DNA from 3 places in the Niveispirillum sp. BGYR6 genome. Region 2 is predicted to be linked to each of the others. Evidence: predicted binding sites of a transcription regulator. Region 2 holds the regulator's gene; each other region holds the start of a gene.
The links. Region 2 encodes PhoB, which activates phosphate uptake and scavenging genes when phosphate is short. Its sites were predicted from a motif close to TNTCATAAAACTGTCA; they were not measured.
Positions count from the first base shown of each region.

Region 1: PCJ49_RS16775 (bifunctional 2',3'-cyclic-nucleotide 2'-phosphodiesterase/3'-nucleotidase) is a predicted target of PhoB. The motif match lies at 8,833-8,848, and genes of this name have one in related genera.
Region 3: oppB (oligopeptide ABC transporter permease OppB) is a predicted target of PhoB. The motif match lies at 6,724-6,739, and genes of this name have one in related genera.

Region 1 is NZ_JANLNL010000008.1:89,693-100,275, reverse strand. It holds gene PCJ49_RS16800 (HAMP domain-containing sensor histidine kinase) at 1-1,144, shown strand, start outside; gene PCJ49_RS16795 (response regulator transcription factor) at 1,137-1,844, shown strand; gene PCJ49_RS16790 (methyl-accepting chemotaxis protein) at 2,130-4,139, shown strand; gene PCJ49_RS16785 (ABC transporter substrate-binding protein) at 4,236-5,903, opposite strand; gene PCJ49_RS16780 (nucleoside 2-deoxyribosyltransferase) at 6,148-6,678, opposite strand; gene PCJ49_RS16775 (bifunctional 2',3'-cyclic-nucleotide 2'-phosphodiesterase/3'-nucleotidase) at 6,675-8,639, opposite strand; gene PCJ49_RS16770 (TonB-dependent receptor) at 8,928-10,583, shown strand, end outside.
Region 2 is NZ_JANLNL010000002.1:309,589-320,171, forward strand. It holds gene PCJ49_RS05320 (NADP-dependent malic enzyme) at 118-2,391, shown strand; gene PCJ49_RS05325 (ATP-binding protein) at 2,545-3,978, shown strand; gene PCJ49_RS05330 (DUF2177 family protein) at 3,993-4,394, opposite strand; gene phoB (phosphate regulon transcriptional regulator PhoB) at 4,487-5,194, opposite strand; gene phoU (phosphate signaling complex protein PhoU) at 5,239-5,976, opposite strand; gene pstB (phosphate ABC transporter ATP-binding protein PstB) at 6,123-6,926, opposite strand; gene pstA (phosphate ABC transporter permease PstA) at 6,931-8,256, opposite strand; gene pstC (phosphate ABC transporter permease subunit PstC) at 8,249-9,712, opposite strand; gene PCJ49_RS05360 (substrate-binding domain-containing protein) at 9,821-10,583, opposite strand, start outside.
Region 3 is NZ_JANLNL010000009.1:218,154-228,736, reverse strand. It holds RNA gene ssrA (transfer-messenger RNA) at 1-223, shown strand, start outside; gene PCJ49_RS18480 (dipeptide ABC transporter ATP-binding protein) at 479-1,498, opposite strand; gene PCJ49_RS18475 (oligopeptide/dipeptide ABC transporter ATP-binding protein) at 1,500-2,528, opposite strand; gene PCJ49_RS18470 (ABC transporter permease subunit) at 2,541-3,455, opposite strand; gene PCJ49_RS18465 (DUF2442 domain-containing protein) at 3,482-3,742, opposite strand; gene PCJ49_RS18460 (M2 family metallopeptidase) at 3,830-5,671, opposite strand; gene oppB (oligopeptide ABC transporter permease OppB) at 5,724-6,647, opposite strand; gene acnA (aconitate hydratase AcnA) at 7,210-9,915, shown strand; gene PCJ49_RS18445 (DUF1842 domain-containing protein) at 10,124-10,501, shown strand.

The sequences.
Region 1 (10,583 bases), on a different contig from region 2:
CTGGCCCGCGACCCTGCTGATTAATCCGGCGGATGGCGCGCTGCGCTCCATCTGCGCAGGCACCCTGGGGCTCATCTGTTTTGGTTCGGCTCTGCCTGTTCTCTGGCGATTGCGGGGGGATTGCGGCTGGTTGCGCTACACGCTGCTGCCGGCCGTTCTTATTCATCTCGGGATACAGAGTGGCTGGTCGCTTTACCGTTTAGCGCTGCGTCTGGATGGGGTGATTGACCCGCGCATGTTCTTCCCCTGGACGGTGATCGAATCCGCCATTGCCCATCACCTCTGGTTCATCTGTTTTCTGGCCATGTTGGGCGCGCGGCTGCAGCACAGCCTGCGCCAGCGCAATGCCGAGCTGGCGCACGAGGTGGAGCATCGCCGCCATCTGGAACAGCAGCTGGCAGCCACCCTGGCGGCGGAGCGCCAGCTGCACGCCGAGCATCGCCAGCTGCTGCACATTGTTGCCCATGAGATACGCACCCCCCTGGCCGGGATCGACCGGGCGACGGAGATGCTGCAGCTGACCTGCCAGGAACTGCCCCCCACCGGCCAGCGCCGGCTGGCGGATATCCGCGATGGCGTGCGCCGGGTGGGGGGCTTGGTTGAACGGGTGATGGATGAGGAACGGGCGGGTCATGTCCGCCCCCGGCCAGAGATGCTGGACGTGTCGGTCCTGCTGGGCACTGTGCTGGAAGGGCTGGCCCATATGGGGGCGGCCACGCGGGTGCAGCTGACCGCCGCTTCGGCCAGCTTGCCCCTGATGGCCGATCCGGCCCTGCTCAGCGCCGTCCTGCGTAATCTGTTGGAAAATGCCCTGAAATATTCCCCTTCTGACAGTCCTGTGCTGGTCACCCTGGCCCGCGACGGCAATGGTCTGCTGCTGACCATCACGGATCGCGGTATTGGCATCCCGCCGCTGGAACGCGCTTCCATCGGCCAGCGTTTCTATCGTGCCTCCAACACCAACCGCCAGGCCGGGACGGGGTTGGGGCTTTTCATCGTTCGCCGCTTTCTGACCGAGATGGGGGGCGAGATGCGCCACGATCCCGGCCCGGATAATTGCGGCACCCTGGTCACCCTGCGCCTGCCGCCGCACCCGCCGGTGCGGACGGCCCCCCAACCGGAACGGGAGCTAGCCCATGCCTGAGATCCTGGTGGTCGAAGATGCCGACGGTCCGCGCAACGACCTGATCGACTATCTCTGCCTGAAACAATATGGCGCCATCGGGGCCGCCGATGGGGCAGAGGCCCGCGCCCTGCTGGCGCAGCAGAGTTTTGATCTGGTCATCCTGGATGTCGGGCTGCCGGATTGCCATGGCTTTGATCTGGCGCGGGAAATTCGAAGCCGTTACGGGCTTTCCTGCGGCATCATCATGCTGACCGGCATGGGGGGCGTGGAGGACAAGGTAGAGGGGCTGGCCAGCGGTGCCGATATCTATCTGGTGAAACATGCCAGCCTGCGGGAAGTGGAGGCCAATGTGCGCAGCCTGCTGCGCCGCCTGTCAGAGACGGTGACGGTGGCACCTAAGCCCGCCCATGCCCGCCCCGTCACGGATTGGCGGCTGGAGGATACCAGCTGGTGCCTGACCAGCCCGCACGGCGCCCAGGTACAACTGACGGCAACGGAATTTGCCTGCATTGCCAAGTTGATGAAGGCGCGCGGCAGCGCCATTCCCCGGCAGGATCTGATCGCTGCCCTGGACCGTCCTTCCATGCGCTACAACGAACGTAATCTTGATGGGTTGATCAGTCGACTGCGCCGCAAGGTTGCCCAGTTCTGTGGGATGGAGCTGCCGATCAGTGTTGTCTATGGGGTGGGATATGTATTCCGGCCTGTCGCAGCTTGATCCGCCTAAGGGTTCAAGAAGGCGATATTATTCAAGAAGGCGATATTAATGATAAGTAAGCAAAAATTTTGACAAGTGAAACCTGTCAGTGCCACATTTTTAATCAATAAATTAACATTTGGATAAACATATTAAACTAACCTAAAGTACATCCTAACCTTCTGGTCAGTGTACTCCTATGTGCGTGATCTAGTCTCATACCTGTTCATGGGTTGTGCTGACAACCGCTGCCCGTTCAGTGTTGCAGCGAGGCCTCAGCGTGGCAGACGGGGTGTGGGGGTTCTCATGAAACTTGATCGCTTTAAGGTGTCGCAGCGCATTGTCGGTGGACAGGCGCTGCTGCTGGTCATTCTGCTGGCCATGGTAACGCTATCCATCTGGTCCTTGTTCGGCATCGGCAGTAATTTTACCGAATATCGGCGGATCGCCCGCAATTCCAACCTGCTGGGGCAGGTGGATGCCAAAGCGGATGATGTGCGCGCTTCGGTGAAGGACTTCCTGCTGGGGGGAGAGGAAGAGCACAGCGCCCGCGTCGCCACGTTGCTGCGTGAATTGGAACAATTGATTGCCCAGACCGAGCAGTCGGTGACCAACCCGGAGCGTCGCAAGATGCTGGAGGAGGTGAAGGGGATTGTTACTGATTATGAATCCCTCTTCGCGCAGGTCACCAAGCTGGACCAGGAGATGGACCGCCTGACGGCGAATGTGCTGGACAAGATCGGCCCGGAAGTCCGGCTGAAACTGGACGCCTTGATTGACGTGGCCGCCGCCGAGAATGACGCGCGCACCGGCAGCCGCTCGGCCCAGCTGATGCAGGATTATCTGCTGGTGCGGCTGGAGATGCAGCGCCTGCTGAACCGGCGGGATGACAAGACCGCCGCCACCCTGGATGAACGGCTGGCAACCCTGGAGGCAGCCGAGAAAAGCTTTAGCGAACTGGCCCAGATCCCGGCGCGGCGCGCCGTGGTAACCGACATTGTCACGGGCATTAACGCCTATATGGCTGGGGTTAAGCAGAATAAGGAATGGCTGCTGTCGCAGACCCGGCTGACGCAGGATCGGCTGGTGCCGACCGGCGACCGTTTCACCGAAGTGACCGGGCGGCTGCGCAGCTCGCAAACGGCGGTCCAGGATCAGTTGGGGCCGCAGGTCGTGGCCGGGATTGACACGTCTCGCACCACCAGCATTGCGCTGGGCATTGTGGCGGTATTGCTTGGGGCCGCCGTCTCCTGGATCATTGCCCGTTCCATTACCGGCCCGGTGGCAGCCCTGACCGGCACCATGGGGCGGTTGGCCAATGCCGATCTGACGGTCGATGTGCCCTTCACCCATCATCGTGACGAGATGGGGGACATGGCCCGCGCTGTGGAGGTCTTCAAGACCAATGGCCTGGAACGCCAGCGCCTGGAGGCGGAACAGACCGCCCAGCGGGAAGCGCGGGAGAAGCGCGCCCAGCGGCTGGAAGCGCTGATGCGGGGCTTTGACAACCAGGTTCAGTCCCTGGTCGGGCAGCTGGGGGCCGCCAGCACGCAGATGCGCGCCTCTGCCCAATCCATGTCGGCCTTGTCGGAGCAGACCAGCAACCAGTCTGTCACCGTTGCCGGCGCGGCTGAGCAGGCATCCGCCAATGTGCAGGCGGTGGCATCGGCGACGGAGGAACTTTCCGCCTCGCTGGAGGAAATCACCCGGCGTGTGGCCGAAAGCGCCCAGGTGACCCGCGAAGCCTATGAAAAGGCCGAACATACCAACGAAACCGTTGCCACCCTGTCGGAAGCGGCGGGCCGGATTGGCACTGTGGTGCAGCTGATCCAGGATATTGCCGGCCAGACCAACCTGCTGGCGCTCAATGCCACCATTGAGGCGGCGCGCGCCGGGGAGGCCGGTAAAGGCTTTGCCGTGGTGGCCAGTGAGGTGAAAAGCCTGGCCAACCAGACCGCCAAGGCAACGGAGGAGATCAGCGGCCAGGTGCAGCAGGTGCAGGATGCCACGCAGCAGGCCGTGGCGGCCATCCAGTCCATCACCGGTACGATTGCCAAGGTGAATGAAATCTCCGCCGCCATCGCCGCCGCGATTGAGGAACAGGGGGCAGCCACGCAGGAAATTGCCCGCAATGTGCAGCAGGCGGCCATCGGCACCCATGACGTATCGTCCACCATCGTCTGCGTCCGCTCCGCGGCGGGGGAGACGGGGACGGCGGCCATCCAGGTGTTGGGCGTGGCCTCCAATGTACAGCAGCAATCCAACCAGCTGACGGATGTGGTCAGCACCTTCCTGGCGGATGTGAAAGCCGCGTAAGCGCCCTGTTCTGCTGCTTCGGATGCGAAAAAAAGCCCTGTCCGGCTCACCCGGGCAGGGCTTTTTGCTGCCGCCTGTCCCCGCCATCATGGTCTTTCAAGGCTGGGTGGGAGATGATGGTTTGGCTGCATCAGCCTGGGTTTCGTCAGGGCGCACGCGGTTGGCCCGCAGCGAACGATCCAGCCGGCCTTCCATGGAGAGCCCGGCGCGCAAGACCCAGCGGCTGGTTGTGTGGGCGAGGGGGATCCAGGCGACATCATCATGCATCAACCGGCTGGCCCGCCGGGTCAGCTGGTCCCGCATGGCCGCTGCCGGTTCCCAGCGGATGCGGGCCAGCAGCCGGTCCAGTTCCTTGTTCTCATAGAAACCGTAATTATTCAGCCCCCGCCGCCCGTCCAGACTGCCGGAGCCCAGTAGGGCTTGATAGGAACCGGGAATATCGCTGGGGTCAAAAATCCACCCGACGCAATAAAGATCGAAATCCCCGGCAATCAGCCTTGGGATCAACCGATCCTGTGTTTCTTCCTGCACGGTGATGCGGATGCCGATATTGGCCAGGAAATGCGCGATCACATCGGCCACCCGGCGCTGTGCCACCCCCGTTACCAGCACGGCCTGGAACCCCGCCGGATAGCCCGCCTCGGCCAGCAGGCGCCGGGCCTGCACCGGATCATGGTCAGGAATCGCCAAATCCGGTGCATGGCTGGGACTGCCCTGCAAGGGCATCTGTCCGGCCGGGCTGCCCACACCCGCCAGCACCCGCTGGGCCAGCACGTTGCGGGGGATGGCCAGATTGATGGCCTGTCTTACCCGCACATCCTGGAATGGCAGATGGTTTGCCTTGTCGCCCCCTTCCTTGCGCCGGTTGAACTGTAAATAGGACAGCGCGGTAGAGGGAAAGCTGACCAGCCGCAGATCATCCTTGCCCTTCAGGAATTCCATGGCGTTCAGCGGTGGATTGTCCAGAACATCCACCTTTCCTTCCAGGGCGGCGGCAACCTGTTCCTCTGGTGCCAGCCGGATCAGCCGGTAATGCTCCCAGGGCGCCAGCTCCCCCCAATAATCGGGGTTTCGCACCGCCACGATCTCGTCTGTCTGGTAAGAGCGCAGGCGAAACGGACCCGTACCGGCCCCCAGGCCCGGATCGCCGAAATCCAGGCTGGTCGCCTTGTCATCCGGATCAAGCGGCGGCTGACAGGTGCCGCTATCATAATGCCAGTCATCCGCGACCCCAGCCGGGGCGGCAACGATGGGGATGCTGGCGATTTCGCGCGGGAACAACATGTCACGGTCCCGCATTCGGATCAGCAGGGTGAAATTATTCACCATCTCCACTGTCTCGGCGGCGGCCAGCCGATGGGCGAATGGGTGGGCGCTGCCCTGGATCATACCGGTGCGGCAGAAACTGAAGATCACATCGCGGGCGGTGAAGGGCTGGCCATTCTGGAAGCGGACATTGTGGCGCAGCCGGAACAGCCAGGCCCCGTCATCAATCCGTTCCCAGCGTTCCGCCAGCCGTGGCACCGGCCGCCCCTGCGCGTCTGTATCGACCAGCCCCTCATAGATCTGGCTGTGCAGGAACTGTTCAACCCGGCTGGCCCCGAAATGCGGATCGGCACTGCGCGGCAGGGCGGCAACCCCGACGCGTAGATCAGCCGCCAGACCGGGAAAGCTGAAGCATAAGAAGAGCGAAAGCAGAAGGCCAAGCCTGACCCGGCAAATGTTAAATGACCGAACTGTTATGCAGCATTCACAAAGGCGCACGGAAGGGTCCGATCATTCAATGTCGATTTGCCGGGATGAGCTTCCTTTCATGCTATCGTGTTCTACGCGGGTGCGAACCTGACCAAAGGGTGATATTCTCCTCTTAGCATCTGTCCGGAAAATGTTTCGTCAATGTATTAAACGAATTGACTTTCTGTATCGCCGTCACCCCGGTCTTCGCCGGGGTGACGGAGGACATATAGTAAGACATTGATAACGAATAAAAAGCACTTCAGACAGACACTTAAAGTCCCCGATTGAACCAGTTGGCCGCTGCTTCTGCTGCGCGTTCGAAGCTGCCGGCCACCGGCCCGGTGGCCGGGTCGACCAGCATCAGGTTCACCGGCAGGCCGAATTCCTCCACCTCCATCTGGTCGGCATCGCGCCAGACGCGGCCATCATGCGCCAGATATTGCCGTGCCTGGGTGCGTTGCAGCAGCGGGCGGATATCGCCCGCCCAGGGGAAGACCGGCTTTCCCAAAGCCGTAGCATAGCCCATTTCATAGGCCGTCCCATCATCCACCGAGGGCCCGCGGAAGGGGCTGCAATTGGCGATCACGCCATCGGCCCCCCGGATCAGGTCCAGATTGGCCTGCCGGATGCGGGCGGCGAAGGCGGTGCCGGGCTCACCGGCGGCGGGTGCCAGGGCGGCATCGATGGGGAAGACCCCTTCCAGCCCCAGCTCGGCGCAGATCGCCTTCATGGCCGCCGCAGCGGCCATGGGGTCGGGCAGGAAGACGTCTGGCCCCGCCAGATAGAGGCGCGGCCGGCTCATTTCGCCCCACCCTTGGCTGACAGGTCAAACTTGAACCGGGCGAAGCCATCTTCCGCCGGCCCGATATAGGAAAGCCGCGGCTGTTCGGCCAGCAGGCCTTGCGCCTGCGGGTTGGTATCATAGGTGATGGTGACATTGGCCGGCAGCGGCACATAACTGAACGTATTGTCGGTGGTGGGGTCGATCACGCCCTTGGTCCGCACATAGTCAACAATGGCCTGCTGCACCGTATCCGGCGACTGATAGACCATGCTGCTGCCATCCAGGTGCGGGAAGGTGCCGCCGCCATTGGCGCGATAGGTATTGGTGGCCACGATGAACAGCTGGTCATCCGTCACCGGCTTGCCCTGATAGGCCAGATTGACGATGCGGTGGGCATCCGGGTTGATCAGCTTGCCATCCCGGTCGAACCGTTCCGGTTGGGTCAGGTCGATGGCATAGGTCACGCCGTCCAGAATGTCGAAATTATAGGCCGGCACCCGCGTGTTCACCAGCGGCTGCGGGTCGCTGGATTTCGGGTTGATGATGGACAGGGCACGCGAGGAGGCTTCCAGCCAGTCCCGCACCTGGGCGCCCGTCAGCTTCACCGCCGCCAGCTGGTTGGGATAGACATAGAGGTCAGCGACGTTGCGGATGGCAACTTCGCCAGCCGGGATGTCGGTATAGAAATGCACGCCGGGCCGCCCGCCGGACTTGAAGGGCGCGACCGCCGACAGGATCGGCAGCTTGGCATAATCGGTGCTGGCCAGTTCCCGCGCGATATAGGCGCGTTGGGCCTTGGCCACCAGATCCACCCCGGCGCTGTCGCCCAGATAGGAGAAATAGGAATGGATACGGGCCGTGGTGCGGCCCACCGGGCTGCGCACATAGGCCAGCGTACCGTCATGCGCCGGGGTCAGCAGGGTGGCCACCTCGGCATCCGGTTCGCTGCTGATGGTCTTGCCATCCTGGCGCTGCTGGATGGGGCGGGCGCTGCCGCTGCCATCCACCACCTTCCATTCCTTGCCCTGCTTTTCCAGGGTCAGCTTGATTACGCCCAGATGGCTGCCATAGCTGCCAGCCATCACCAGCGGCTTGCCATTCACGGTGCCGCGCTTCAGGTCCGCCCCCGGCAAGCCGTCATAATCCTTGGACGGGAAGACGCGGTGGCTGTGGCCGGTGATGACGGCATCCACGCCCGGCAGCTCGGTCAGATAGTTGGAGGCGTTTTCTTCCCCGCCCTGGCGCGGGGTGAAGGACATGCCGGCATGGGACATGACGATCACCACGTCGGCCCCCTTGGCCTTCATCTCCGGCACATAGATTTTCGCCATGTCCACGATGTCGCGGGTGGTGACGCGGCCTTCCAGCTTGTCCTTGTCCCAGATCATGATCTGCGGCGTCAGCAGGCCCAGCAGGCCGACCTTGATGGTCTGGCTCTTGCCTTCCGCATCCACCAGCTTGCGTTCCTGGATGACATAGGCGGGGTACAGCGTCTTGTCGTTGGACGGGTCGCTGTCACCATCCACCTTGAACACATTGCCGGCCAGCACCGGGAATTTGGCACCCGCATAGGTGGCGCCCAGCAGGTCCAGCCCGTAATTGAATTCGTGGTTGCCCAGTACAGCGGCGTCATAGCCCAGCAGGTTCATGACCGCCATGGCCGGATGAACCTTGTCCTTGGTCACGCCGCGCTGGCGCGCCACCCAGTCGCCCATCGGCGTGCCCTGGATCAGATCGCCATTATCCAGCAGCAGCGTATTGGGGTTCTCCGCCCGCGCCGCCCGGATCAGCTGAGTCGTCCGCACCAGACCCACCGCGGGGTCCGGCTTATCCGCATAATAATCGTAATCTTTCAGATACATATGCAGATCGGTGGTGGCCAGAACCTGCAGCTCCACCTTGCCATTGGCCCAGGCGGTGCCACCAAGGCTGAGGAAGGTGATGCTGGTGAGAGCAGCAATACGGAATGTCCGAATCACGGGATTGCTCCATGCTGGGCGCTTGCTGCGCCTCGGGTTGGGTGCGCTGCAACAGGAAGGACAATATCGAACACACAGATGCAAGCCAAATTGGCGATTATTGCCCGCTGTGCGCTGCGGTACTGTGGCGCGAATGATACGCTGACCGAGATATAGCCCGCGCGACCGCCGCACGGCCAGTTTCCAGCTGCGTTGTCATCGAACTGTAATATATGCGTTACTTAATCGTCATCTGCATCTGGTCTTGTCCGCGCCATCCATACGGCTCGGTAATTGGGGGCATTGTAAATGAGCAATCCAAACAAAAAGGCGGCTTCCGTGCTGCGTCGCCACCTGGGATCTTTGAAGCTTGGCGCCGGCGTGGCCGCCATTGCCGTTGCTTCTGCCTGGGTTGTGCCGGCTTTCGCACAGCAGACCACCTCGTCGATGACGGGCAGCATCACCACGTCGTCCGGTGCGCCGGCCGCTGGCGCCCAGGTTGAAATCGTCCATACCCCGTCGGGCACCCGTTCTGTTACGACCGTCAATAGTGAAGGCCGCTTCCAGGCCTCCGGTCTGCGCGTCGGTGGCCCCTACACCGTGACCGTCAGCAGCAGCGATGCCAAGCCGCAGGTGGTTGAAGGCGTGTTTGTCTCGCTGGGTGAGCCCTATGCTCTGGATCTGGTTCTGGGCGAGAGCATCAATGAGATCGTGGTTTCCGGGCAGCGCGCCGCGCCCACCACGGTTGGCATCGGCACCCGCTTCAATCAGCGTCAGATCGAAAATGCCCCGACGATCAACCGCGATCTGAAGGACATCGTCCGCAACGATCCCAAGGTCTTTGTTGACGTCACCAATTCCAATGCCATCCAGATCGCCGGCTCCAACAACCGCTTCAACAGCCTGACGGTTGACGGCGTGAAGCAGAACGACGATTTCGGCCTGAATGGTGGTGGCTATCCGACCCAGCGCGCGCCGCTTTCCGTTGAAGCCATTGGCGGCCTGTCGGTTCTGACCGCCCCTTACGACGTTGAATATTCCGGCTTCCAGGGCGGTACCATCAACATCGTCACCAAGTCGGGCGAAAACACGCCGCACGGCTCCTTCTATTACTATTATGGTGATGAGAACCTGTCCGGTACCCGCAGTGGCGGCCGCCGTAACCTGATCAGCCCCTACAAGGAACGCACCTGGGGTGGCTCGCTGGGCGGCGCGCTGATCCAGGACAAGGTGTTCTTCTACGTCAATTACGAGAAGTATCGTAACCAGGCCCCGGTGATTTTCGGCACGTCCGACAGCGGCCTCGGCAACCCGGTTTCCGGCATCACCACCGCGCAGGTGGAGCAGATCCGCAAGATCGCCAAGGATGTCTACGGCTACGATACGCTGGGTCTGGCGGACGGCACCCTGCCGGAAGCGGATGAAAAGATCCTCACCAAGCTGGACTGGAATATCAACGACGACCATCGTGCCTCTTTTGCCTATCAGCGCAATGAGGGCAACAACATCATCGACGCGACCTCCAGCACCAGCGCCACGCCGCGCACGCTGTCGCTGCAGTCGAATTTCTACAACCGCACCCAGATCATGGACAGCTACTCGCTCCAGCTGTTCTCCGACTGGACGTCCGATTTCTCCACCGAAGTCAAGGTGGCCCGCAAGGAAGTGGAATCGCTGCGTGACCCGCTGAATGGCCTGGGCTTCGGCGAATTCCGTGTCAATACCACGCCGGGCACCAGCGGTACCCAGGCCGTGTTTGGTCCGGACCTGTCCTCGCACAGCAACTATCTGACCACCACGACCGATAGCGCCAAGCTGAAGGGTACCTATCTGCTGGGCGATCACAAGATCGTCGGCGGCTACGAATACGACAAGTACGATTACTTCAACCTGTTCCTGCAGCGCTCTCTGGGCCAGTGGGAATTTGCTTCTATCGCTGATTTCCAGGCCCGCAAGGCCAACCGC
Region 2 (10,583 bases):
CAGCACCTGCGCAATTTTCTCGCATCTTCACCCCTGGTGCGCGCAGCTTTCGGTCGCTACCATGCCCGCAATCCATTCCGCCCAATGGGATGCGAGTATAATGAGGAGAGTGACGTAATGGCCGGTATCGAGAAGCGCATCACCGAGGAAGAGGCCCTGTTGCTGCATAGCAGTGGCAGGCCCGGCAAGCTGGAGGTGACGCCGACCAAGCCGATGGCAACGCAGCGCGATCTGTCGCTGGCTTATTCCCCCGGTGTGGCCACGCCCTGCCTGCGAATCCATGAAGATCCCAGCCTCGCTTATGATTACACGGCCAAGGGGAATCTGGTGGCCGTCATCTCCAACGGCACCGCCGTGCTGGGCCTGGGTGACCTGGGGGCACTGGCCTCCAAGCCGGTGATGGAAGGCAAGGCGGTGCTGTTCAAGCGCTTCGCCGATGTGGATGGCATCGACCTGGAGGTCGATACCCGCGACGTAGACCAGTTCATCAACGCGGTGCGCTATCTCGGCCCCAGCTTTGGCGGCATCAATCTGGAAGATATCAAGGCGCCGGATTGCTTCATCATCGAGCAGCGCCTGCGCGAGTTGATGGATATTCCCGTCTTCCATGATGACCAGCACGGTACCGCCATCATCGCCGCCGCCGGCCTGTTCAACGCCGTGGAAATGACCGGTCGCCGGATTGAGGATACAAGGCTGGTGATCAACGGTGCCGGTGCCGCCGCCATCGCTTGTGCCGAGCTGTTCAAGGCCATGGGCCTGCCGCCCGGCAACATCACCCTGTGCGACACCAAGGGCGTGGTCTGGAAGGGCCGCACCGAGGGCATGAACCAGTGGAAATCGGCCCATGCCGTGGTGACGGATGCCCGCACCCTGGCCGATGCGCTGCAAGGTGCCGACGTGTTCGTCGGCCTGTCGGCCAAGGGGGCGGTGACGCCCGCCATGGTGAAATCCATGGCCCCCAACCCGATCATCTTCGCGCTGGCCAACCCCGATCCGGAAATCACCCCGGAAGAGGTGGCCTCCGTGCGCGATGATGCCATCGTCGCTACCGGCCGTTCGGATTATCCCAACCAGGTCAATAATGTCCTGGGCTTCCCCTACATCTTCCGCGGTGCCTTGGATGTGCGGGCCAGCACCATCAATGATGCGATGAAGGTCGCCGCCGCCAAGGCGCTGGCAGCCCTGGCGCGCGAGGATGTGCCGGATGAGGTGGATGCCGCCTATGCCGGCCGCCGCCTGCGCTATGGTCCGGAATATATCATCCCGGTGCCATTCGACCCGCGCCTGATCGTCACCGTGCCCGCCGCCGTGGCCCAGGCGGCCATGGATACGGGTGTGGCGCGCAAGCCCATCGTCGATATGGATGAATATCGCCGCACCCTGCGCCTGCGCCTAGACCCCACGGCCGACAGTTTGCAGATCATTTCCGAACGGGTGCGCAACAACCCCAAGCGCGTCGTTTTCGCCGAAGGGGAAGAGGAGCGCACCATCCGCGCCGCCATCGCCTTCCGGTCGGGGCGCTATGGCACACCGATATTGGTGGGGCGCGAACATGTGATCCAGGAAAAGCTGGTGAGCCTGGGGATGGCGGGAATCGAGCCGCTGGAAATCCAGAACTCGACCTTCGGTCAGCCGACCAATGAGCGTTACACGGAATTCCTCTATCGCCGTCTGCAACGCCGGGGCCATCTGCACCGCGACGTGCAACGCATGGTCAACCAGAACCGCAATGTCTTTGCCGCCTGCATGGTGGCCACGGGCGAGGCGGATGCCATGGTCACCGGCCTGACCCGCAGCTTCTCCGTCAGTTTTGAAGATATTGAGCGGGTGATCGATCCGGAGCCCGATCACATTGTCTTTGGCCTGTCGGTGCTGGCCACCCGTCAGCGCACCGTGTTCATCTCCGACACCACGGTGCATGAACGGCCCACGCCGGAACAGTTGGCCGATATCGCCATCCAGTCGGCCCGCATGGCCCGGCAGATGGGGCATGAACCGCGCGTCGCCTTCCTGTCCTTCAGCAATTTCGGCCAACCGATGCGGGCGCGTGCTGCCCATGTGCGGGAAGCCGTGGCCCTGATGGATGGGCGCAGTGTCGATTTCGAATATGATGGTGAAATGTCGGCCGACGTGGCACTGGATTATGACCTGATGAAGCGGCTTTACCCGTTCTGCCGCCTGTCCGGTCCGGCCAATGTACTGATCATGCCGGCCCTGCACGCCGCCAATATCGGCGCCAAGCTGCTGCACAAGTTTGGCGGCGGCACGCTGATCGGCCCGCTGCTGATCGGCATGGACAAGCCGGTGCAGGTGGTGCAGATGGGCGCCAATGCCAGCGATCTGACCACTGCCGCCGTGATGGCGGCACATGACGCGCTGGTGAGGTGAGTGTCGGCCCCATATTAAGTTTCTGTGATCCCGAAGACGGGCCGGGGCCGGGGATGCTATTTCCTCCGGTCCCACCCGTCAGCGGGTGAACAAGAAACAACGGGTCTGAACGGGCGGTTTAATGTGGTGAAGGGTTGGCAACTGGTCCGTCCTGTGCGGTTCACAATCATCGGCCTGTTGCTGGCCGCTCCGACTGTCATCGCGGCCATCGCTTTGATCTTTGCGGGCGGTCTGCCGCCACTGGCTGGCGCTGGCATCATATTGTTTGTCACAGCCGCTGCCCTGGTCGTCCTGCGGCTGATTTACCGGGATACCAACCGTCTGGTTCATTATGCCGATGCGTTGGGGGAGGCAAAAAAGCCCGTTGCCACCCCTGCATTCGATTCCATCTCCGCCATTGCCATTGCCGGGGCGCTGGCCCGTTCGCACCAGCAATGGTTGGACCGGGATGGCGCCGATGCCGGCCGCGCGGCGGCGGCCGAAGCGGTGCTGGAAACCCTGCATGACCCGCTGATCCTGCTGTCTGGCGAACGTGATGTGCTGCGCGCCAATCAAGCCGCCCGCGCCCTGTTCGGCGAACGCATGGTGGGGCGTGATCTGGCCGGCAGCGTCCGCAACCCCACCCTTTTAGAGGCCGTGGATGCGGTGTTGGGTGGCGGTGCCTCCCGCACGGTGGAAATCCTGCTGCCGGTGCCGGTGGAACGCACCCTGCAGGCGCGGGTGAAGCCGTTCCAGCCGCTGGGCAGCGCCGGCCCCCGGCAGGTGCTGCTGACCCTGCATGACATTACGCTGCTGAAACGGTCAGAACAGATGCGGGCCGACTTCGTGGCCAATGCCAGCCACGAGTTGCGCACCCCACTGGCCGCCTTGATCGGCTTCATCGAAACCCTGCGGGGACCCGCCAAGGATGATCGGGATGCGCATGAACGGTTCCTGGGCATCATGTTCGACCAGTCCAACCGCATGTCGCGGCTGGTGAACGATTTGCTGTCCCTCTCCCGGATTGAGATGGATGAGCATACGCCGCCGACCGCTGAGGTGGACGTGGCCAAGATTGTGCGCAATCTGACCGCCACGCTGGAATTACGCGCAGCCGCCCGCAAGGTGAAGCTGCGGATCGAAGGGCCACCGGCCCTGCCCCCGGTGATCGGCGACGAGGATCAACTGTCGCAGGTGTTCCAGAACCTGATCGACAATGCCATCAAATATGGCAAGGAGCAGACGGAGGTGACCGTCAGCCTGTCGATCAATGACCCCAACAGCGCCAGTTCCGGCATGGGCAGCAATGCCGCCCTGGCCGGCCGCATCACCCGGGGGCCGGCCATTTGTGTGGCGGTGACCGACCGGGGCGAAGGCATCGCCCGCACGCATCTGCCGCGCCTGACGGAGCGCTTCTACCGCGTCGATCCTGCCCGCTCCCGCGCCCTGGGCGGCACCGGGCTGGGATTGGCCATCGTCAAACATATCGTCAACCGCCATCGCGGTCGGCTGATCATCGACAGCGAGGTTGGCAAGGGCAGCACCTTCACCGTGCTGCTGCCGGCGGTGAAGGTTGCGACTGAAGATGATGTGAAGAAGGCGGGATAAACCCCTTCCCTCCCCTACCCCAGCCAGCGCGCCGCGAGATAACCTGCCGCCGCTGTCGTGGCGGAAACAGCGGTCCCCCAGGCCATATCCACCAGGGACACAGTCCAGGGCCATCCCCGGATGGTGGCAAGGTTGGTGATGTCATAGGTGCCATAGGCCAGCAGACCCAGCAGCGCCCCATAAAGAGCTGCCTGCCAAACGCCACCCGCGCGAAGCGCCGGCAGCACGGCGAAAAAGACGATGCCAGCGACATAGGCCAGATAGAACAAGGCGGCGATGCCCAATTGTGGCGGGTCGCGCAACAGATCACCTAACTGGCGGGCATAAAAATCGCGGGCCAGATGGCCCAGCCAGAGATAATCCAACGCCAGGAACAGCAGCAAACCACCGCCATAGGCAGCCAGAACAGGTTTCATGAAAAAACCCCATCGGAAAGAGCCCTTGTGCCAATGGCAACATAGGGCGATCCGATGGGGTTCCTATTTTTTAATCCAGGCAGCGCCTGGAATCACATCGTCGTCTTGGTATCCAGCGCATAGCCGGCGGAACGCACGGTGCGGATCACATCCTGATCGTCCGTCTCGTTCAGCGCCTTGCGCAGCCGGCGGATATGCACATCCACCGTCCGCAGCTCAACATAGACATCATGGCCCCAGACGATATCCAACAACTGCTCGCGGGAGAAGACGCGGCCGGGATGCTGCATGAAATGGCGCAGCAGGGCGAATTCCTTCGGCCCCAGATGGATATCACGACCGCTGCGCCGCACCCGGTGGGCGGCCAGATCCATGGAAATGTCGGAGAAGCGCAGCATCTCTTCCGCCAGGGCCGGGGCCGCCCGGCGCAGCACGGCGCGGATACGGGCGACCAGCTCGGTCGGGCTGAAGGGCTTGGACAGGTAATCATCCGCACCGCTGTTCAGGCCGCGCACCTTGTCGGCCTCCTCCCCCCGCGCCGTCAGCATGATGACGGGGATGTCGCGGGTCTTGGGGTTGCGGCGGAGCTGGCGGCAAACCTCCAGCCCGCTCATCAACGGCAGCATCCAGTCCAACAGCACCAGATGCGGCGTCCTCTCATCGGCCAGCAACAGGGCTTCCTCCCCGTCATTGGCGGTTATGACGCGGAAACCCTCGCGCTCCAGGTTGTAGCTCAGCAGGGTGACGAGATCGACCTCGTCCTCCACAACCAAAATCAACGGCTTCAAGGCGGAGTTCATAGCGATTCCAGTCAAACGTCGAAGGGACGCACAAGCAAAAGCAATTAGGGCTGTTCAGCGGAACTGACGATACCGTCGGCATCCAGCACGGTGAAGCTGGAGCGGTCGCCCTTCGGCCGTTCGGCGTTCAGCGGCTGGCCCTTCACCAGATAATGGATGTTTTCCGCGATGTTGGTCGCGTGATCACCGGCACGTTCCAGGTTCTTGGCAATGAACAGCAGGTGGGTACAGGGCGTGATGTTGCGCGGGTCTTCCATCATATAGGTCAGAACTTCGCGGAACAGGCTAGTATAGAGATCGTCCAGCTCAGCATCCCGGTGCCAGGCGGCGATCGCCTTTTCGACATCGCGGTCGATATAGGCGTCCAGCACTTCCTTCAGCATTTCCTGCACCAGCCGACCCATGCGCGGGATGGCGGTGGCCGGCCGCATCACCGGCAACTGGGCCAGCGCGATGGAGCGCTTGGCGATATTGGCGGCGTAATCGCCCGTGCGTTCCAGATCGGCAGAGATTTTCAGCGCCACCAGCACTTCACGCAGGTCCACACCCACGGGCGCGCGCAGCGCCAGCATCCGGATGGCATCATGCTCAATCTGGCGTTCGAATTCATCCAGGCGGGCGTCGCCCTGCATGACTTTGGTGGCCCCTTCGACATCGCGGCGGCCGACAGCCTGCACGGCCGCCTCCACCTGCGCTTCAACCACGCCGCCCATCTGGGCGATCTGGTTGGAGAGGCGCTGAAGCTCCTGCTCGAAGGATTTGACGGTATGTTCGGTGACCATGATCGGCCCCTCTGCTGGTGTGCAGGCATCTGCCCCTTTTTCAGGCCGCAATGGCGGGCTGGCGGGCAGGACCAGGGGTCGGCGGCGCCGACCCGGAAAATCGGGTGCATCGGCCCCGGCATCACCGGGGCCGATATCAGCCAGGGTCAGCCGTAACGGCCGGTAATGTAACCCTGGGTGCGTTCATCACGCGGGTTGGTGAAGATTTCTTCCGTATTGCCCACTTCCACCAGATCGCCCAGATGGAAGAAGGCGGTACGCTGGGAAACGCGGGCGGCCTGCTGCATGTTGTGCGTCACGATGGCAATCGTGAAGCTTTCGCGCAGCTCGTCGATCAGTTCCTCGATATGCGCGGTGGCAATCGGGTCCAGGGCCGAGCAGGGCTCGTCCATCAGGATGACTTCCGGGCTGACGGCCACGGCGCGGGCGATGCACAGGCGCTGCTGCTGACCACCGGACAGGCCCGTTCCCGGCTCCTGCAGGCGGTCCTTCACCTCGTTCCACAGGCCCGCGCGCTTCAGCGAACGTTCGACGATCTCATCAAACTCATCCTTGCGGGTAGCCAAGCCATGCAGCTTGGGACCGTAGATGATGTTGTCATAGATCGATTTCGGGAAGGGGTTCGGCTTCTGGAACACCATGCCGACACGGGCGCGCAGCTGCACCACATCCAGCTTGGGGTCATAGATATCCTGGCCATCCAGCAGGATCTTGCCTTCCACGCGGCAGATGTCGATCGTGTCGTTCATCCGGTTCAGCGTGCGCAGGAAGGTAGACTTGCCGCAGCCCGAGGGGCCGATCAGGGCCAGAACCTCGTTCTTATAGACATCGACATTGACGCCGTGCAGGGCGCGCTTGGCGCCGTAAAACACCTTCACGTCGCGGGCGGAGACCTTCACCGGCTGGGTGGAGACGGCTTCCGTATTCTTGGTCAGGGTCGTCGTATCCATTTTCTTACCACCGCCGTTCGAACTTCTTGCGCAGCCAGATGGCCGCACCGTTCATCGTGATCAGGAAGGCCAGCAACACCAGGATCGCGGCCGAGGTCAGTTCAACGAAGCCGCGCTCCGGCTTGTCCGCCCAGATGAAAATCTGCACCGGCAACACCGAGGAGCTGTCCAGCACCGAGGTCGGCGCCTGGGTGACGAAGGCATTCATGCCAATCATCAGCAGCGGTGCCGTTTCACCCACGGCATGGGCCATACCGATGATGGTACCGGTCATGATGCCGGGCATGGCGAGCGGCAGCACATGATGGGTGATCGCCTGCAAACGTGACGCCCCCATGCCCAGTGCCGCCTCACGGATCGAGGGCGGAACCGCCTTCAGTGCCGCACGGCTGGCGATAATGATGGTGGGCAGCACCAGCAGACCCAGCACCAGACCACCGACCAGCGGGGCCGAACGCGGCATCCCGAAGAAATTGAGGAACACCGCCAGACCCAACAGACCGAACACGATGGAAGGCACGGCCGCCAGATTGTTGATATTCACCTCAATCAGGTCGGTCAGCTTGTTCTTCGGCGCGAACTCTTCCAGATAAACCGCTGCTGCAACGCCCACGGGCAGGGAGACCAGCAGGGTTATCATCATGGTCAGCAGGGTGCCGACCGCCGCGCCGAACAGGCCCGCCAGTTCGGGATAGTTACTGTCCGACGAGGTGAAGAAGGTACTGTTGAAGGCGGTCTTCAGATGGCCATTGGCTTGCATCTTGTCGACCCACGCCAACTGGCGATCATTGATGGTCCGCTGCGCTTCCGGCAGGGTCCGATCGATACCGCCCTTGAGGATCTGGTTCACCCCGTCGGACGTGGGAAGCCAGAGCTGCACCGTCTGCCCCACCAGGGACGGATCCTTGTCCAGGATCTTGCTGATGAAGACACCGGCCACCGGGCTGACCAAGCCGCGCAGGTCGCGCTTTTCCAGACGCCCCTCAACCTCGGGGAATTCCTTGTAGATGGCGTTGGTCGCCAGCGTCTGGAGGGCACCACGATCCCAATCGGCCGGCTTGCCCGTGCCCTGGGGGTCAATGATGGCGGCATCCAGCGTGACTTCCAGCCGCATCTCCGTCTGCCAGAAGGCGCTGACGCCGCCCTTCAGCAGGGTAAACAGCAGGATGACCAGCATGATACAGGCGAAGGAGATCGCCAGGATACCGTAGATCTTGAAGCGCCGCTCCGCTGCATAACGCGAGCGGAGGCGCTTCATGGCGGCGTCGCCAGTGTGGAAGGAGGCGGACACGGGAGCGGCTGCCTGCATCGGCTCTGCGATCTCAGTCATATTTTTCCCGGTATTTCTGGACGATCCGAAGGGCGACGACATTCAGAACCAAGGTCACGGCGAACAGCACCAGCCCCAGGGCGAACACCGACAGGGTCTTGGCGCTGTCAAACTCCTGGTCGCCGACCAGGATGGACTTGATCTGCACCGTCACCGTGGTCACGCTGTCCAGCGGGTTCAGCGTCAGGTTCGCCTGCAGACCGGCGGCCATTACCACGATCATGGTTTCGCCGATGGCGCGGCTGGCCGCCAGCAACAGGGCGCCGACGATACCGGGCAGCGCCGCCGGCAAGACCACCTGCTTGATGGTTTCCGACTTGGTGGCACCCAGACCCAGCGAACCGTCGCGCAGCGCCTGCGGCACCGCATTGATCACGTCATCGGCCAGGGAGGAGACGAAGGGCACGATCATCACGCCCATCACCACACCCGCCGCCAGCGCGCTCTGCGATGACACATTCAGACCCATCGCCGTGCCGATATCACGGATGAAAGGCGCCACCGTCAGAATGGCGAAGAAGCCATAAACGACGGTGGGCACGCCGGCCAGGATCTCCAGCACCGGCTTCACCAGCGACCGCACCCGCTTGGGCGCATATTCGGACAGGTAAATGGCCGACATCAGACCGACCGGGGCCGCCACCACCATGGCGATAACGGCAACCAGCATCGTACCGGTGAAAAGCGGAATGGCACCGAAGGAACCGGAAGAGCCAACCTGATCGGCGCGGATGGCCGTCTGCGGGCTCCAATGCAGGCCGAACAGGAATTCGGTCACCGGCACCTTGGTGAAGAACCGAATGCTCTCGAACAGCAGCGACAGCACGATGCCGATGGTGGTGAAAATGGCAATGGTGGACGACAGGATCAGCAGCCAGGTGACAACCCGTTCCACATTATTGCGGGCACGAAAATCCGGATTGATCCGCGACCAGCAAAAGGCCAGCGCGCCACCCGAAAGGGCGGCAACACCACCGAATAATGTCCAATCCGACAGACCGCGCAGATTGCGCAGGTGATCGGCAGCCGGCTGGATCGCGTCCACCACGGCGGGGTTCACATAGAGCGCCTGACCTGCCGCGAGATTCTTGATGTTGATCAGCAGCAGCTGGCGGTGGGTTTCCGTCAGGGCCGCCGTCTCATCGGCAATGTTGGACAGCAGATTCTGCAGATCGTTCGGCGGCAGCATGACCCGCGCCCAGCTTTCGATCTGCTGCGCGCTAAGCCCATCCAGCACCAGCCAGTCCATGACCGGCCCGCGCAGGGCCATCCAGATCAGCACGAGCACCAGGGCCGGCAAACCAGCCCACAACGCCACATAGCTGCCGTAGTAATTGGGAACGGAATGAAGGGTGGCGATGCTGCCGCCGGCGACGGTGACGGCCCGGCTGCGCCCCATCACGTAACCGATAAGGGAAAGCAGCAGCAGCAGGCCGACGGTGAACGTGGCTGACATGAAAGGTACCCGTCCGCAGTCGAAGGGAGATCATCGTCACCTAGGTAAGGGAAACCCGCGGCAACCGGAAGCTGCCGCGGGAACCCAATACCGGATGACAGCCTTGCCTTACGAGGCCGGCTTGGCCATCGGGGTCAGCTTCAGCGTGGCCTGCTCGGAAGCCTTGCGCTTGGCGTCCGGCAGCGGGATCAGGCCCTTATCGACCAGATAGCCTTCGGAGCCCATGGCGCGCTCAGAGGCGTATTCGGCGATGAATTCCTTCAGGCCCGGGATCACGCCCATGTGCTGGTTCTTGAAGTAAACGAACAGCGGACGGGAGATCGGGTATTCCTGAGAGGAGATGGTCTGATAGGTCGGCAGGATGCCATTGACGGCCACGCCCTTCAGCTTGTCCTGATTCTGCTCCAGATAGCTGTAACCGAAAATGCCATAGGCCTTCGGGTTGGCTTCCAGACGCTGCACGATCACGTTGTCGTTCTCGCCAGCTTCGACATAAGCACCATCCTCACGGACGGTCTTGCAGACGGCGGCGTGACGGGTGGCGTCCAGCGCCTTGATGGCCGGGAATTCCTTGCAGCCCAGTTCCATCACCAGCTCAACCCAGGCGTCGCGGGTACCGGAGGTCGGCGGCGGGCCCAGGATTTCGATGTCGTCAGCCGGCAGGGACTTGTCGATATCGGACCACTTCTTGTAGGGGTTCGACACGATCTGGCCGTTAACTTCCACTTCCTTGGCAACAGCCTGGAACAGCTGGGCCTTGGTCAGCTTGATGTCCGCGCCCTTCTTGGAGTGGACGAAGCCGATACCGTCATAGCCGATAACCAGCTCGGTGATCTGCTCAACGCCATTCTTCTGGCAGGTGTCGAACTCG
Region 3 (10,583 bases), on a different contig from region 2:
CGCGGCAGCCAATGGGTTCATGGGGGCGAACTAGGATCGACGCGCGTAATAAAGGCATAGTCTTCTCCCGGCATGATACCGCCGTTATCGGGTCAAACCTTATAGATGCCAACGATAACTCGGCGTCTGACCTTCGCATGGCTGCCTAATTCCCCCTAAAGGGCGTTAGTCAGTTAGCTTAGTTCGCAGCCCGGGGGGAGCTGGGCAACAGAATCCCCCCACCTTATTTTCAGACATTGTCGGGTTTTGGCGCGCGACCTTGGGCGACAGGGTGGCGTGTTTTGTCGCTTGTGCTTTATCGGCCAAGGTCAGCTTTGCCGCTTTTGTGCCTCCCCCGCGAAAGCGGGGGTCCAGGGGCCACAAGGACCAGCATTTCGGTTCCATCGGCCCCTGGACCCCCGCTTACGCGGGGGAGGCATGAGAGGTGAAACCGGATACCTTGCAAAAATGTTCAGAGAGAGGGCGACGCCGCGCCCCTTCAGTGATGCCCCACCGTCGGCACGGCGGCGGCGTCGGGGATGCCCCAATGGTGGCAGGCCACGCGGTGGCCCGGCATCTTTTCTTCCAGCACCGGCACTTGCCCGGCGCAAATGTCGCTGGCCTTGGGACAGCGGGTGCGGAAGACACAGCCCGAGGGCGGCTTCATCGGGCTGGGCAGGTCGCCGCCCAGCACAATGCGCTGCTTGTTCTTCTCAATATCCGGGTCCGGCACCGGCACCGCGGAAATCAGCGCCTGGGTATAGGGGTGCAACGGCGCCTCATAGATGGCGTCGCGCTCGGCGATCTCCATCACCTTGCCCAGATACAGCACCATCACCCGATGGCTGACATGGCGCACCACCGACAGATCGTGGCTGATGAACAGCAGCGACAGGCCGAATTCCTTTTGCAGATCCATCAGCAGATTGACGATCTGCGCCTGGATCGACACGTCCAACGCCGATACCGGCTCGTCACAAATCACCAGCTTCGGGTTCAGGATCATGGCGCGGGCAATGCCGATGCGCTGACACTGGCCGCCGGAAAATTCGTGCGGATAGCGGTTAATCATCTGCGGCAGCAGGCCGACCTTGGCCATCAGGGCGCGGACCTTGGCCTTGCGCTCCTCTGCCTTCATCTTGGGGAAGAAGACGGTCAGCGGTTCGCCGATAATGTCGCCCACGGTCATACGCGGGTTCAGGCTGGCCAGCGGGTCCTGGAAGACGATCTGCATGTCGGCGCGCTTCTGGCGGATCACCTCCGCGCCGACGCCGGTCAGTTCCGACCCCATGAACACGACCTTGCCATCGGTCGGCTTGATCAGTTGCAGCACGGCACGGCCCAGCGTGGATTTGCCACAGCCGCTCTCGCCCACGATGCCCAGCGTCTCCCCCTCATTCAGGGTGAAGGAGACGCCATCCACCGCCTTCAGCGGGGTATATTGGCCGATCAGGATGCCCCCGGTGCGGATGGGGAAATGCACCTTCAGCCCTTCGACGCGGAGAAGTTCTTTCGACATATCAGGCGCTCCGGGCTTCAGCGGCAACCTTCAGCGAAGGGGCCTTGGGGTCGCTGACGGGGTTGGCGAGGCTCAGCAGATGGCAGGCCTTGGCATGGCCCGGCGTCACATCGCGCAGCAGCGGCAATTCATCCACGCAGCGTTCATGCACATAGTCACAGCGTTCCTGGAACGGGCAGGCCTTGGGCAGACGTTGCAGGTTGGGCGGCTGGCCGGGAATGGCATAGAGCTTTTCCCGCCGCCCCTCCGTCAGGCGCGGCATGGAGGCCAGCAGGCCCGCCGTGTAAGGATGGGCGGGTTGATAGAAAATTTCCTGCACGCTGCCGGTTTCCATGAACCGGCCGCCATACATCACCTGCACCTTGTCGCACAGGCCGGCCACGGTGCCCAGATCATGGGTGATCAGCACGATGGCGGCCTTGGTGACGCGCTTCAGATCGGCCATCAGGTCCAGAATCTGGGCCTGCACCGTCACGTCAAGCGCCGTTGTCGGCTCATCCGCGATCAGCAGTTCCGGTTCGCACAGCAGCGCCATGGCGATCATGATGCGCTGGCGCATCCCGCCGGACAGTTCATGCGGGTACTGCGCCAGCCGGCGCGCCGCCTCCGGGATGCGGACCAAGTTCAGCATCTCCAGCGCCCGCTTCACGGCGGCCGCCTCGCCCATGCCCTTGTGCTGCACCAACACTTCGGTCATCTGCTTGCCGATGCGCAGATGCGGGGTCAGGCCGGTCATGCTGTCCTGGAAGATCATGGCGATCTTGTCGCCGCGGATCTTGTTGAGATCCTTCACCGGCATCCCGACCAGCTCAGTCCCGCGATATTTGGCGGAACCCAGCGTGCGGCCATTCTTGGCCAGCAGCCCCATGACGGACATGAAAAGCTGGCTTTTGCCCGAGCCGCTTTCACCGACAATGCCGACGCACTCCCCCTCATTCACATCGAAGGAGACGCCATTGACGGCGGAGACCTCGCCATCAGGCGTGGCAAAGCGAACCTTCAGGTCGCGGACTTCCAATACTGCGGTCATATCCGGCGCCCCTTAGCGGTCCTTCGGGTCCAGCGCATCGCGCAGACCGTCACCGATGAAATTGAAGCAGAACAGCGTCACCGCCAGGAAGACGGCCGGGAAGATCAGCATATGCGGGGCATTTTCCATCTGTGCCGCCCCTTCGGAGATCAGCACACCCCAACTGGTCATCGGCTCCTGCACGCCCAGGCCCAGGAAAGACAGGAAGCTTTCCACCAGGATCACCACCGGCACCATCAGGGTGACAAACACGATCACCGGCCCGATGACATTGGGGATGATGTGGCGGCGGATGATATTGGGGGTGGAAACGCCCGATGCCCGTGCCGCCTCGATGAACTCCTTGCGCTTCACCGACATGGTCTGGCCGCGCACGATACGCGCCATGGTCAGCCATTCCACGCAGCCAATGGCAATGAACACCAGCACGATGTGACGCCCGAACACCACCACCAGGATGATGATGAAGAACATCAGCGGCATGGAATAAAGCACGTCGACGATGCGCATCATGACCGTATCGATACGCCCACCGAAATAGCCGGCGATGGAGCCATAGGCCACCCCGATCACCAGCGCCACCATGGTGGTGACGATGCCCACCATCAGGGAGACGCGGGCACCATAGAGCGTGCGGATGAACAGGTCGCGTCCATTGGCATCGGTACCGAACCAATGGCTGTTTTCCAGCATCGGTCCGACCCCGATATAATCCCAATAGACCTCGTCATAGGCGTGCGGGCTCAGCACGTCGGCGAAGATCGCCATCAGCGCGATGATGCCCAGCACGATCATGCTGGCCACCGCCATCTTGTTGGCGAACAGGCGGCGCCTTGCATCCTGCCAAAGCGAGCGGCCCTGCACCTCCTCGGCGGCTTTCTCGATCAGCGCCGCCCGTTTGGTACCGCCGGTGATGTCTTGAACCATCGTCGTCTGCTCTTTCCCTACGCGCTCTATTCCGCGGCCTGGACCTGCGAACGCTGCCAAAGCTGCGTGCAGGGGATTTCCATCAGATCGGACCAATGCAGGTCATACCCATATTCCCCGATCGTCACCTGATCGAACCGCGCCGGGTTTTCCCGGATCGGGGCAAAAATCTCGTACCGGTCGATGATGTCGGCGATATCGACCACCGATATCTGGCCGACATCCCACTCCAGCCGAAGCTTGAAACCCGGCAGGGTGGTAACGGATTTGATCCGTGGTGTACGCATCCCATCACCTCCTTGTCGGGTTCAGGGCCTGGAACATGGCCAGGATAACATCCTGGTTGGTTTTGGCCCACGCTCCTTCTCAAACCCTTACTGCCAGCCGCAGCTCTTGCCTTCGTTCTGCTTGTCCAGCCATTCCTTCAGCGGGGCGAAATAGGCCAGCATGGCGCCGGCATCCATCTGCTCGCTGCCGGTAAAGGCCTTCAGCGCTTCCGGCCAGGGCTTGGAAGCGCCCATTTCCATCATCGCATTGAAGCGCTTGCCCACTTCCGCGTTGCCGGCGATGGAGCAGCGATGCAGCGGCCCCGTATAGCCCGCCTGCTGACAGGCCGCCTGATGGAACTGGAACTGCAGGATGCGGGCCAGGAAATAGCGCACATAGGGCACGCTGGTGGCGACATGGTTCTTGGCGCCGGGGTCGAAATCGGCTTCGGTCCGTTCCACCGGGGCGGCCACACCTTGATACTTGGTGCGCAGATCCCACCAAGCCTTGTTGTAATCCTCCGGCTTGATCTTGCCGTTGAACACATCCCAACGCCATTTGTCGATCAACAGGCCAAAGGGCAGGAAGGCCACCTTGTCGAGTGCCTGTTGCAGCAGCAGGCCGGTATCCCCCTCGGTGGAGGGTTCCTTGTCCAGCAGGCCCAGCTTCACCAGATAGCCCGGCGTCACCGACAGCGCGATGAAATCGCCGATGGCTTCGTGGAAGCCGTCATTGGCGCCATTGCGGAACAGGGTCGACTGGGCCTTGTAGGCGCGCTGATAGATATTGTGGCCCATCTCATGATGGATGGTCTGGAAATCGTCACCATTGACCCGCATGCACATCTTGATGCGGATATCATCCTTGTCGTCGATATCCCAGGCGCTGGCATGGCAGACGACTTCCCGGTCCTTCGGACGCGTCAGCATCGACCGTTCCCAGAAGGTCTGCGGCATCGGCTCAAAGCCCAGGCCAGTGAAGAAGCCCTCGGCGGACTTCGTCATCTTGATCGGGTCGTAATTGGCCTTGGTCAGCAGGGCCGTGACATCGACATTGCGGGCCGTCTGCTTGGGTGCCACCAAATCATAGACATTGCCCCATTCCTGCGCCCACATATTGCCCAGCAGATGGGCCGGAATCGGCTTGTCCTGCGGCACCACGTCGGTGCCGTATTTCTCACCCAGCTTGGTGCGGGTATAGCAGTGCAGGCTGGTATAAAGCGGCTTCACCTGCTCCCACAGCCGGTCGGCCTCCGCCTCAAACTGGTCGGCGGTCATGTCATAGCCGGAACGCCACAGCGTGCCGGCGTCCGCCACTCCCAATTCCTTGGCGCCGATATTGGCGATCTCCGCCTCGCGCTGATAGATCGGGCGCATCGGCTGGGCCACCTTGTGCCAGCCGGTCCAGAGCCGCTTCAGCTCCTTTTCATCGCGCGAGGTGCGGAAGATATCGTCGATCTCGTCCAGCGTCAGGCAGTCGCTGCCATCCTCACGGCAGACCTTGCCGGTGGCGTAAAGCTCACCCAGCTTGGCGTCCAGCTCCGACAATTCCTTGTTCAAGGCCGGGTCGGCAGGGGACGGTAGCGCCGTTTCATTGCGCAGCAGGGCCAGCTTGCGCGCCACATCCGGGGCGAGATCCAACCCGACAAACTGCTTGCTCTCCGCCGTCAGGCGGGCGACCAGCGCGCTATATTCCGCCCCCGTGGCCGATGACAGGGCCAGCGTGTCCGGGGTGATATAGGTGTTCATCACCCAGGACTGGCGGTTCAGCTTCTCCCGCGCCGCACCCAGTTCGGCCTCGGCCCGCTCCACAAACGCTGCCGCATCCGCTGCCGTCGCCTTGGCCGGGGCTGCCGGCGCCTCGGCCTTCTTGTCGCCCGGCTGGCAGGCCGTCAGCAGGAACAGGGTGCCGATGGCAGCACCGGTACGGAGCAGGTGGGAAAGCCGCATGGGGATATCCTTCGGGCGGAACGTACTATTAAGTAAGGATAAAAGCGCCGGATCAGTCGTAGCGGACACGCGGGTCCATCAGGCCATAAACCAGATCAACCAGTAGATTCATCAGCACGATCAGGCTGCCATAGGTAATGACGGTGCCCATCACCAGCGTATAGTCGCGGTTGATCGCCCCCTGCACGAAATAGCGGCCAATGCCGGGCAGGCCAAAAATCTGCTCGATCACCACCGATCCCGTCACCAGACCGGCAATGGCCGGCCCCAGATAGGAGACGACGGGCAGCATGGCCGCGCGCAGCGTGTGGCGGGTGATGATCAGATGTTCGGGCAGCCCCTTGGCATGGGCCGTGCGCACGAAGTTGGAACGCAACACCTCAATCATGCCGCCACGGGTCAGGCGGCTGACAATGGCGATCTGCGGCAGGGCCAGCGCGATCACCGGCAGCACCAGATTGCGGAAGGAGCCATCGCCCAGCCCCGCCACCGGCAGCCAGCCTAGATAGATGCCGAAAATCAGCGTCAGCAGCGGCGCCATGACGAAATTGGGAATGGTGATGCCCACCATGGCAATGCCCATGATGGAATAGTCGGTCTTGGTGTTCTGGCGCATGGCGGCCAGAATACCCAGCGTACAGCCGATCAGCACCGCCAGCGTCACCGCCGACAGGCCCAGCCGGGCCGATACCGGCAGACCGGTCAGGATCAGCTCGGAGACGGTGAAATCCTTATAGGTGAAGGACGGGCCGAAATCGCCCTGCAGCGCCTTGCCCAGATATATGGTGAATTGCTGCCAGACCGGCTTGTCCAGATTATAGGCGGCCTTCAGGTTCGCCTCGATCTCCGGCGGCAGCACACGCTCGCTGTCGAACGGGCCGCCGGGGGCGGAATGCATCAGAAAGAAGGACAGGGCGACGATCACCAGCAATGTGGGGATCGCTTCCAGCAGGCGCCGGACAGCGTAAGACAACATCGATAGAAACCCTCCATCGCGCCTTCGACCAGCATGGTAGCTGCCATGCATCGGATGCATTTCGCGCGGACGGGAGTGACGTTTCTGTGAAAACAGTCCCCCTGTCAACCGCGTCCCGGCAAAAGAGACATAATTTCAAAAAACCCACCCAAAGCACACCACTTCCCCCATGAAATGGGCGCTTTAGGACATTTTCAGAGGAAGACACACGATCGCACGTAAAGGGGCGATAGAATGCGCAGAACAGCCAATTCCAACCAGGGGGCCGCTGGAGTCTTTGCCTGGCCCCCCTGCCCGCCCCGCCCATGTCCGGTAACAGGCCCCGTCAATACCCCTCTCCCGACCCACCTAGTTAAGATCGTTTCGCAACAAGCCCCTACCTTGATCGAATATGAGTGAAAAGGGGGTCTGATCCCCCCTAGAGGGGTTTGCCCCGCACCGCGAAAAGCGCTAAACCACGCTCCGAAAAGCCACCCTGGCAGGCCTTGGCCCCGGACGCTGGAGCCGGGGCAAGAAGTCATGTCGCCTGCCGCTTTCGACCCCGATGGAGGAGTCACCCCCGATGTCCACGATCACCGGCCAGGACAGCCTGAAAGTCCGCCGCACCCTGACTGCCGGCGGCAAGTCTGTTGATTATTTCAGCATTCCCGAAGCCGAGAAGGCCGGCCTGGGCGACGTGTCGCGCCTGCCCTTCTCCATGAAGGTGCTGCTGGAGAACCTGCTGCGCTTCGAAGACGGGCGCACGGTGAGCGTGGACGACGTCAAGGCCGTCGCCCAGTGGCTGGTCGATAAGCGGTCCGACCGCGAGATCGCCTATCGCCCGGCCCGCGTGCTGATGCAGGATTTCACCGGCGTGCCCGCCGTCTGCGATCTGGCCGCGATGCGCGAAGCCATGGTGGCGCTGGGTGGCGACCCGACCAAGATCAACCCGCTGACCCCCGTCGATCTGGTTATCGACCACTCGGTCATGGTTGACGCCTTCGGCACGCCCAAGGCGTTTGATGAGAATGTGGACCTGGAATTCCAGCGCAATGGTGAGCGTTACGAGTTCCTGCGTTGGGGCCAGAAGGCCTTCAATAATTTCCGCGTTGTGCCGCCGGGCACCGGCATCTGCCATCAGGTGAACCTGGAATATCTGGCCCAGACCGTCTGGACCGATACGGACCAGACCGGCGCCACCGTCGCTTACCCCGACACGCTGGTCGGCACCGACAGCCACACCACCATGGTCAACGGCATGGCCGTGCTGGGCTGGGGTGTGGGCGGTATCGAGGCTGAGGCCGCCATGCTGGGCCAGCCCATCTCCATGCTGATCCCGGAAGTTGTTGGCTTCAAGCTGACCGGCAAGCTGCGTGAGGGCGCCACGGCCACCGATCTGGTGCTGACCGTCACCCAGATGCTGCGCAAGAAGAAGGTGGTGGGCAAGTTCGTCGAGTTCTATGGCCCCGGCCTGGACGCGCTGACCCTGGCCGACCGTGCGACGATTGCCAACATGGCCCCGGAATATGGCGCCACCTGCGGCATTTTCCCGATCGACGCCGAGACCATCCGCTTCCTGCACTTCACCGGCCGCGACGCCGACCGCGTGGCGCTGGTCGAGGCCTATGCCAAGGCCCAGGGCATGTGGCGCGATGCCTCCACGCCCGATCCGGTCTTCACCGACACGCTGGAACTGGACCTGGGTTCGGTGGAGCCGTCGCTGGCCGGCCCGAAGCGTCCGCAGGACCGCGTGCTGCTGTCCAACGTGACCAAGGAATTCGGTGACTTCCTGGCCACCGACGTTGCCGGCCGCCCGATCAGCCAGCCGACCGATGTGGCCGGTGCTGATTACAAGCTGGATCATGGCCATGTCGTGATCGCCGCCATCACGTCCTGCACCAACACCTCCAACCCGTCGGTGCTGTTCGCCGCCGGTCTGGTGGCGAAGAAGGCCGTGGAACTGGGCCTGACCGCCAAGCCGTGGGTGAAGACCTCCCTGGCGCCCGGCTCCCAGGTCGTGACCGACTATCTGAACGCCGCTGGCCTGTCCCCGTACCTGGACAAGCTGGGCTTCAATCTGGTCGGCTATGGCTGCACCACCTGCATCGGCAATTCCGGCCCGCTGCCGGACCCGATTGCCGCCGCCGTGGACGCTGGCAAGCTGACCGTTGCGTCGGTGCTGTCCGGCAACCGCAATTTCGAAGGCCGCGTTTCCCCGCAGGTCCGCGCCAACTATCTGGCCTCCCCGCCGCTGGTGGTGGCCTATGCGCTGGCCGGCACGCTGCACCTGGATATCTCCAAGGATCCGATCGGCACCGGCAAGGACGGCCAGCCCGTCTTCCTGAAGGACATCTGGCCGTCGAACAAGGAGATCGAGGACACGATCGCCCAGTTCCTGACGCGCGAAATGTTCGTCAGCCGCTATGCCAACGTGTTCCTGGGGCCGGAGCAGTGGCAGAAGATCAAGACCGTCGAAGGCATGACCTATAAGTGGGACGAGAAGTCGACCTACGCCAAGCGTCCGCCGCTGTTCGACGGCATCACCATGACGCCGGGCTCCGTGTCCGACGTGAAGGGTGCCCGCGCGCTGGCCATCCTGGGTGACAGCATCACCACCGACCATATATCCCCGGCTGGTAACATCAAGAAGACCAGCCCGGCCGGTGAATATCTGCTGGAACACAATGTCACCGTCGCCGACTTCAACAGCTACGGCGCCCGCCGTGGCAACCATGAAGTCATGATGCGTGGCACCTTCGCCAATATCCGCATCAAGAACGAGATGCTGGACGGCGTCGAAGGCGGCCTGACCAAGTATGTGCCGACCGGCGAAGTGATGCCGATCTATAATGCGTCGATGAAGTACCAGGCCGAGGGCACGCCGCTGGTGGTGTTCGCCGGTCAGGAATACGGCACCGGCTCCTCGCGTGACTGGGCCGCCAAGGGCACCCGTCTGCTGGGCGTCTCCGCCGTCATCGCCGAAAGCTTTGAGCGTATCCACCGCTCCAATCTGGTCGGCATGGGTATCCTGCCGCTCCAGTACCCCGCCGGTGTCAGCCGCAAGACGCTGAAGCTGGACGGGTCGGAGACCTTCGACATCGAAGGCGTGGAAGCCGGCTTGAAGCCCCGCATGGACCTGAAGCTGACCATCACCCGCGCCGACGGGTCGAAGGAAGTGGTCAACCTGCTCTGCCGTATCGATACGCTGGACGAGGTGGACTACTTCAAGAATGGCGGCATTCTGCAGTACGTGCTGCGCAACCTGGCCACCCCGGCGGCGGCTGAGTAAGTTTGATCCGATACCACCGGGGCAACCCGGCGGTGTTTGGGATGGAAGAGCCCGGCGGAGCGATCCGCCGGGTTTTTTTGTGTATCACGCCTTGATATTGCGGGTTTGAGTTGAGAGATTTTCTCACAATTTATCTCAATTTATAAGGTGATTATGATCAAGTAAAAGCAATTAATGGGGGTACAACAACCCAAGATGGAGCTTTCAAATGACCAAAAGCGTTTATGATTTAACGATTACGACTGGCTTTGACGGCGCCCCGACCATTCGGGGAACCTTCACCTTGGATGGGAACAGCGCCAGTGGCATCGCGCGTTTGACCCAGGCCGTTAATCCGCCGATCAACACGCCAGCAATGTTCCCTGAGGGCCACGGTGTTTTGGTTGCGAACACGCTGACTTTGTTTCTGAGCGGCGTATCTTTGTCAGCCAGCTTTCCCATTCCATTCGTATCAGCACTGGGAATATTGGCAACAATCGACGGGACGGCCGTTTCCGGCAAGGCAAGCTTTACTTACTACGCCAACGGCGCCAGTCATCGCTTAACTGATGTACCGGTCACCGGTAACGTATTGACCCTCGGCTAAGGCGGCGCTCGCCTAGCCCTTTAAAGCCCGGCGGAGCGATCCGCCGGGCTTTTGGTGCATCAAAATAATCCATTGCAACCGA